One region of the Paenibacillus sp. FSL H8-0315 genome, then DNA from elsewhere that is predicted to be linked to it. Evidence: predicted binding sites of a transcription regulator. Region 1 holds the regulator's gene; the other holds the start of a gene.
What was found. Region 1 encodes Rex, which represses fermentation and respiration genes when NADH is low (regulators of the CRP and FNR family bind a similar motif). Its sites were predicted from a motif close to TTGTGAAATATTTCACAA; they were not measured.

Region 2: MHB56_RS18090 (flavocytochrome c) is a predicted target of Rex. The motif match lies at 2,252-2,269, and genes of this name have one in related genera.

The regions. Positions count from the first base shown of each region.
Region 1 covers NZ_JBBOTA010000001.1:1,114,594-1,118,397, forward strand. The annotation lists gene MHB56_RS04795 (amidohydrolase) at 1-1,168, opposite strand, end outside; gene MHB56_RS04800 (redox-sensing transcriptional repressor Rex) at 1,155-1,808, opposite strand; gene dinG (ATP-dependent DNA helicase DinG) at 1,945-3,804, opposite strand, start outside.
Region 2 covers NZ_JBBOTA010000001.1:4,152,192-4,155,995, reverse strand. The annotation lists gene MHB56_RS18100 (aminoglycoside phosphotransferase family protein) at 189-1,058, opposite strand; gene MHB56_RS18095 (spermine/spermidine synthase domain-containing protein) at 1,110-1,997, opposite strand; gene MHB56_RS18090 (flavocytochrome c) at 2,481-3,804, shown strand, end outside.

The DNA.
Region 1 (3,804 bases):
CAGAGTAAACTGCATGAGACAACAGATCTGTGTGTGGCAGCAAATGCGGCTGATCGATATCAATAGCAATGAAATCAGCTTTCATCCCTACAGCAAGTCTGCCTACATTATTTAAAAAGATGGACTGTGCGCCATATTCTGTAGCCATACGCAGAGCCTCTGGAGCTGGAACAGCCGTTGGATCACCGCTGACACCCTTATGAATGAGAGCTGCAAGCCGCATCTCTTCAAACATATCCAAGTTATTGTTGCTTGCCGCGCCATCCGTGCCAAGAGACACCTTCACACCAGCTTTTAGAAGATCAGTAACCCGAGCCACTCCGCTAGCCAGCTTCAAATTACTGCCCGGATTATGAGATACACCCACATTATGGCGAGCCAAGATCTCAATCTCTTCATCATTTAAATGAACACCATGTGCAACTATCGAGGGACGTGTGAACATTCCAAGCTTCTCTAAGTGAGCTACAGGACGCAACCCGTAATCCGCCACATTTTGTTCCACTTCACGTTTCGTTTCGGACATATGCGTATGCATCGGTAAATCCAGATCATGCGCTGCCTGCACGAACTTAACCAGGAAGTCCGGAGGGCAAGTATAAGGGGCATGTGGCGAGATCATAGTAGTAATTCTACCGTCAGCCTTTCCATGCCAGTTACGGGCAAAAGAAATCGCTTCCGCAAGCTTGTGATTCTGTACATCCTCTGGACATAACCCGATCACACCACGCATCAATACGGAACGGATACCTGATAACTCAGCTACCTCGGCTACTCGGTCCATATGATCATACATATCGAGGAAGGTCGTAGTTCCACCCTTCAGCATTTCCAATACAGATAAGGAGGTTCCCCAGTATACATCATCACCGGTGAACTTTTCCTCCATCGGCCACATCTTCTCCTGAAGCCACACTTGTAGCGCTAAATCATCTCCATATCCACGCAGCAAAGACATCGCCGCATGACCATGTGTGTTTACAAGTCCAGGCATGAACAGCAGACGGCTGCCATCAACCACTTGCACTCCAGCTTCCATCTGAGGCTCTTCTTTTCCTATGTAAGTGATTAAATCATCTTCAATAGTCATATATCCACTCAGAACCGGCTCATCCGTTCCCGGAGTCAGAAAATACCCGCCCTTAATTATCGTTTTATTGTTGTTCATGTTCGCTTTCTTCCTTTCCATCCCGCAAGTAATAAGCAAGACTTTGCAGATCAGTTGTAAAATCAGCTGCATGCACCCGGATATTCGGTGGTGTCTTCAGAATCACAGGGGCAAAGTTCAAAATCGCTTCAATCCCAGAAGAAATGAGAATATCTGCTACATTTTGAGCTTCTGAATCAGGTACGGTAATAATGGCAATGCGAATACCTTGCTCACGAATCGTGCTGCCTAGTTCATCCATCGGTTGCACAGTAAGGGAGTTGATCTTACGTCCAACCTTAGGAGCGTACGAATCAAATATAGCCGTGATTTTCATAGTATCTTTAAGATATGCATTGTAATTAGACAAGGCATGTCCGAGATTACCTGCTCCAACTAAAGCTACATTAAGCTGTTGATCCAGCTTTAGGATATGACGGATTTTCTCAATAAGATACGTTACATCGTAGCCGATACCTTTTCTGCCGAAGTCACCAAAATATGCTAAATCCTTACGAATCTGTGCGGGATTAAGATCAAGCTTTTGTCCAAGTTCCTGAGAGGAAACTGTTAATATTTCGCGATTCTGGAGATCATTCAAAAAACGCAAGTACACAGGTAGTCTGCGAACAACGGCTTCTGATATTTTATCCGATTTCATATTTTTCCTCCTAAAAATAATAATGTTCTTGTGTAAATCCATATTCAAACGTCTACCTCTCCTTACTAAGGGCGGTACTGTAACAGACCGCCCTTAAGGATAAGGAGGAGCTAAAGCTAAACTGAAGACGAGCGTTTTAAGAAGCGCCGCCATCCTCTAGCCATTCCGCTATGCGAGGGACCATTTGATCAGTAAGCATATGCTCCATTTTGGGACCAGGCAATGAATAAAGGAAATACTTTCCGTAATGAGATTCAATAACCCTTGTATCATAAACAATAACTATTCCGCGATCCTGCGCCGTGCGAACCAGTCTTCCGAATCCCTGCTTAAAACGAATAACCGCTTGAGGAACAGATAATTTCATGAACGGATTCTTCTTCTGGGCCTGCAATAACTCCGACTTCGCTTCCGCCAACGGGTGATTCGGCGGTTGAAACGGAAGTCTCACGATGGCCAGGCAAGTCAGTGCTTCACCTGGAATATCTACACCTTCCCAGAAGCTGCTCGTCCCCAGCAGAACGGATGCTGCACTGTCCTGAAAGCGGCGGATCAGCTTACTCCGGCTGCCACCTTCCACGCCTTGACCAAGCACCGTAATCTCTTGTGAGGCCAAAGCCTCTTTAAGCGGATCATATACCTGACGCAGCATTTTATAAGAAGTAAACAGAACCAGCATCCGCCCACGTGTTGTTTTAGCAGCTTCCGATAATGACTGTACGAGTGTATCGACAAATCGAGCATCGCCCACACTGCCCTTCACACTAGGAAAATCACGCGGTATAACTAACAGTGCCTGCTCACGATACTTAAAGGGAGATGGAAGGAGTGAGGTCATTAGACGTCCCTCTTCCGCAGCTTCGTTAAGTCCGAGATTATCAATCATAAATTGAAAAGATTTATCTACAGACAGCGTCGCCGAGGTAAGCACGATGCTTTTTTTCTTATCGAAGAACAACTCTTTAAGCTGGCTGCTAACATCCACAGGGACGGCATACAGCTGTAGTGATTTGCTGCGGTAATTTCCATTTGCCTCCAGCCAATATACTACATTATCGTCATTCAGCCCCATAAAGAATCTTACTTGCTCACGGATGGAAGCCAAATCCTTAAATAAACCGCTAATATCAGTAACAAGACTGTCTGCTGAGGATTGGCTTTCCTGGTCACGCATCTCGTTAAGCATTTTATCACCCTTACGGATGATGTCGCTTAACGTCAGATTCATAGTGTTCTCTAGCGCAACTAATTCATCCCAATCCTTCGGCTTACGGGCGGGAAGCAACCGCATAACCAGTTGTCCCGCTTCCCCCGCCCCTGCATCACTGCGTTCCGGCAAAAGGCTGAACAGCTTGTCGCTGAGTGCATCCCAGGTTTCTTTGACGGTAAGCAGATCCGGGTAAATCCGATCGATGACTCCGCTCCATTCTGAAGCCTCTTCACTGCCTGACGACTGTAATATCTGGCGCAGAGCAGGAAGCTGTCCGTTTCGGCTATCTTTATACAGTCGCGATAACGTGTGTGCCACAGTGAAATGCTTCATATGCATGCCAAGATGTTTACCAGCCACATCTTCTAAATGATGTGCTTCATCAATGACAAGATGCTCGTAAGCCGGAAGCAGCTGGTGCCCAGCCTTAACATCTGCGAATAGCTTAGAGTGGTTTGTAATGACCACGTCAGCAATCCCAGCTTCATGCTTAGCCCTATGATAATAACATTTGCGGAACCACGGACAGGAACGGCCCAGACAGGAGTCGGTATCGCTTGCCACCGTCTCCCAGAAATCACCACCCCGGCCGCTTAAATTCAGCTCTTCATCATCCCCTGATTCACTTTGAGTGAGCCATACGATCATCTGAGCGGCAGTAAGCGCATCTTCCCTTGGGCTTATAAAGTCCTTTTTATTAATTTTATGCTCAAACTTACGCAGACACAAATAATGTCCTCTTCCCTTAAAAATAGCAGCTTTAAACGGAAAAGGAACTACCTGCGT
Region 2 (3,804 bases), 3.0 Mb from region 1:
TCCTATTTGCTGAAGCCTACCGCCCTTAAAAGCGGCTATTGCCTTGGGAGTCGTGTTACAGCACGGCTCTCTTTGCATTTTACGTCTTTTCTACCTTTAATATACCACAAATAATTTAATAACGTAATAATGTACGGTGTTACACTACATTTCCAATCTCCCAGAAAATCCATCCATCCTTGCGTACATCAGAACAATTTACTATCCATCTTTTTTAAAAACCGATTATTAGCGATTAAGCCTTTCACTCTCTTCGTTGTATTAGGCCCTTTCGGTGTGCTACCTCTTCTATTCAGCAAAATCCACCGTAGACATGCCCAAGCTTCAAAGATCTCAAGTTCTTCCTGATCCATATCATTTTCCAATAGATAAGCAGTTCTGAACACATCAGCATAACGCTCAGAGATATATATTTTCAGCAGAATAAGTGACCAGGCAAAATCATATCTAGAGTCTCCCAACTGGCCGTTCGTCCAATCGATTATGGTATATCGCTCTTTATCCTCCACTATATTTCCGATATGAAAATCCCCATGAATGATACAGTCTTGCTTCATTGGAGTTTGCTCAACCAGAGAAGTCAATACATTATAAATATCAGATTGTTCTTTAGCTTCAGGGAAAAAGTAGCCGATGAAATCGTATTTTGGCAGTTGTATATTTCCAATCTCTTCAACGCGAATTTTATGTATTTTTGCTAATAGGCTTGCGAGTTCCTTCATTTTCCTGGTATTCATTTTATGAATAGGGGTTCCGTCAAAACTTGTTAACAACACCTTATGTCCCTCCGGATTGATTCCCCAGCCCACTGGTTTAGAGACGGCTACTCCTCGTTCGGATAGAACATCCAATAAACGATATTGAAACTGGACATCCGGTCTGGATTCCTTATTCCATGTTTTCAGTACATAGCTCTCTTGATCAGAATTAATCCTCATGACCTCAGCTTCAAATCCTTGATCCATTGTATGCGCAGTTAAGCTGTCTTCCTGATTTAATAAGTCGTTTATGATTTCGTTGTGCTCTAGCCAATTTATGATAGATATAGGAGTTTTCAAAAATGGGTCTTCCTTTCGGAGTCAGCTACAACAGATTAACGGAACTCAAAATTATAAATAACATAAAATAGATTGTTCTATCCAGTACATAAATACAGTATCCGGGCTTTTCTTTTCAAACTTTTTCATTTTTAAATACATGTCCATTCCATCAGAAACATCATGCCATAAATCCGTAAATACAAAATCATATTTTTCCTTAGACATATATTGTTCTGCATATTCGAAAGCATCTGCTTGGATAAGCCTGATCTTGTGAGCATTACTGAATTGTGGCAGTACATATTTATTAAATAAATCAATGACATCTTGATTTTTTTCAACAACCGTTATGCTTTCAACATTAACTTTTTCAGAAACCATATAAGCATAATAGCCAAGTCCAAGCCCAAACGTAAGAACATTCCCAAACGCTTTATCAACAGCTTCTTTCATTGTTTCTATTTCATTTGGCGTGATCGTCATCCAGATTCTGTCATTCTCCAAGACAGCCGGGAACATGAATTCAGTTTGAAAAAAACCAACCTGAGGAATTTGTCTTCCCTCTTCTGTCCGGATGATATCATTGCAAACAAAACCTTCAAAAGGTTTATATTTTTCATATTTTAATTCACTATTATTAATCTTTATAGTTGGTATCTTGATATTTTTATAATATGGATTGTCATAATATTCATTTGCATCAAGCTTATGAAGCATATTGCTAAAATATTGGTTGAACAATTCCTTATCATCAACATTATCAACCGTATCCATCCCAAAAGCAGCAGCCAGCATTAAACCAAAAGCGTATTCATAAGATACACCACAGTTTACGATTTCTTCAATTTCTTCTTTGTTAATAAAGTCGGGGGTATTATTCAAATAGCGGCTTAGTAAAGCAAATACTTTATAGTTATCTTCTTTTACTGTTTCTTTTATTACATTATTAAATTCCATATTCTCACCTATTAATTAGAATTTGTTTCTATGTCTCATGTTAGTCTTTCCGGATTGACTAGTAGGCAATACTCTCATTTTACCATTTAAAAATCCAGAAGAACAAAAACCGCTTTACTAATCCGTGACAGTTACCACTTCTACAGTGAGAAAATCTCACGCCAAATCTTCTAGTTATATGGTTTATGGTCCATTTTCCGCCTAATCCGCTCAATATTTCGTTACCCTATGTTAGAATAGACGACTTGTATAATTTGTGAAAACTTTCACTAATAGTCATGATTGATGGTATACTTAATAAGAAGATGAACTAAAGAGAATAACGATGGAAACTGTGGACGTAACCGTAGAAGATTTGAAGTTAGGAGAATAACAGCGACGCGCGCGCTTCTCCACTTCCAACTCCCTCTGATACTTCCTTTCTTTTTTGTCGGGTTCTTTTGGTACATCTTAATAGAGAAATATAAAAGTGGAGGGTTAACAATGAAAAAGAAAGCAGCTGGTGCTCTGAGTCTCGTCCTCTCTGTCATGCTCGTTATCGCAGGTTGCGGTAATGGAAACGACAAGGTGAACGAGAGCAAGAGTAATAACAACGAGAAAAAAGAAGTTGAAGCCGTCTCCGGGGCATCTGAAGCAAGCTACACACCATTCGATCAATTAAAAGATAAATATGATATCATCATTGTCGGTGCGGGTGGTGCGGGAATGTCCGCGGCGCTTGAGGCCAAAGAGAAAGGCATGAACCCTGTTATTTTGGAAAAAATGCCGGTTGCCGGCGGGAACACAACCAAATCCTCTTCGGGAATGAACGCTTCTGAAACGAAATTCCAAAAAGAACAAAACATTGAAGACAGCAATGATTTATTTTATGAAGAGTCATTAAAAGGTGGCCATGACACTAACGACAAAGAAATGCTTCGTTTCTTCGTTGATAATTCCGCGAGTGCGATCGATTGGCTGGATTCCATCGGAATCCGCTTGAACAATATCACCATTACAGGCGGCATGAACGAAAAACGTACACACCGTCCTGAAGATGGCTCTGCTGTGGGTCAATACCTTGTCAAAGGTTTAGTAAAAAACGTACAAGAGAAAGAAATCCCACTTTTCGTGAATGCTGATGTCAAAGAAATCACTGAAAAAGATGGCAAAGTAAATGGCGTCAAGGTCCTCTTTAACCAAACAGAGGAAAAAACAATTACGGCAGATGCTGTCGTTGTAACCACTGGCGGATTCGGTGCCAATATGGATTTGATCTCCGAAGTAAGACCTGACTTGGAAGGCTACGTTACTACTAACCAAATCGGCAGTACCGGAGACGGCATCAAGATGATTGAGAAACTCGGCGGCACAACCGTCGATATGGATCAAATCCAAGTTCACCCGACTGTGCAGCAAGAAAAATCCTACCTCATCGGCGAAGCTGTTCGTGGGGAAGGCGCTATCCTTGTTTCCAGTGAAGGTACACGGTTCACCAATGAATTGGATACCCGTGATAAAGTAACAGCTTCCATCAATACACTACCTGAAAAAGCAGCTACGCTGGTCTTTGATTCCGGTGTTAAATCCCGTGTGAAGGCTGTTGAACAATATGACAAAATGGGCTTCGTGATTCAGGCGGATTCCATCGAAGCTTTGGCCAAAGAAATCGGTGTTCCAGAGGATAAGCTGGCAACAACGCTTGATACTTGGAACAGCGCCGTTAAGAATAAAAAGGATGCCGAATTTGGCAGAACTACAGGAATGGACAATGACCTGTCCACTGGTCCTTTCTACGCTATTAAAATTGCTCCTGGGATTCACTACA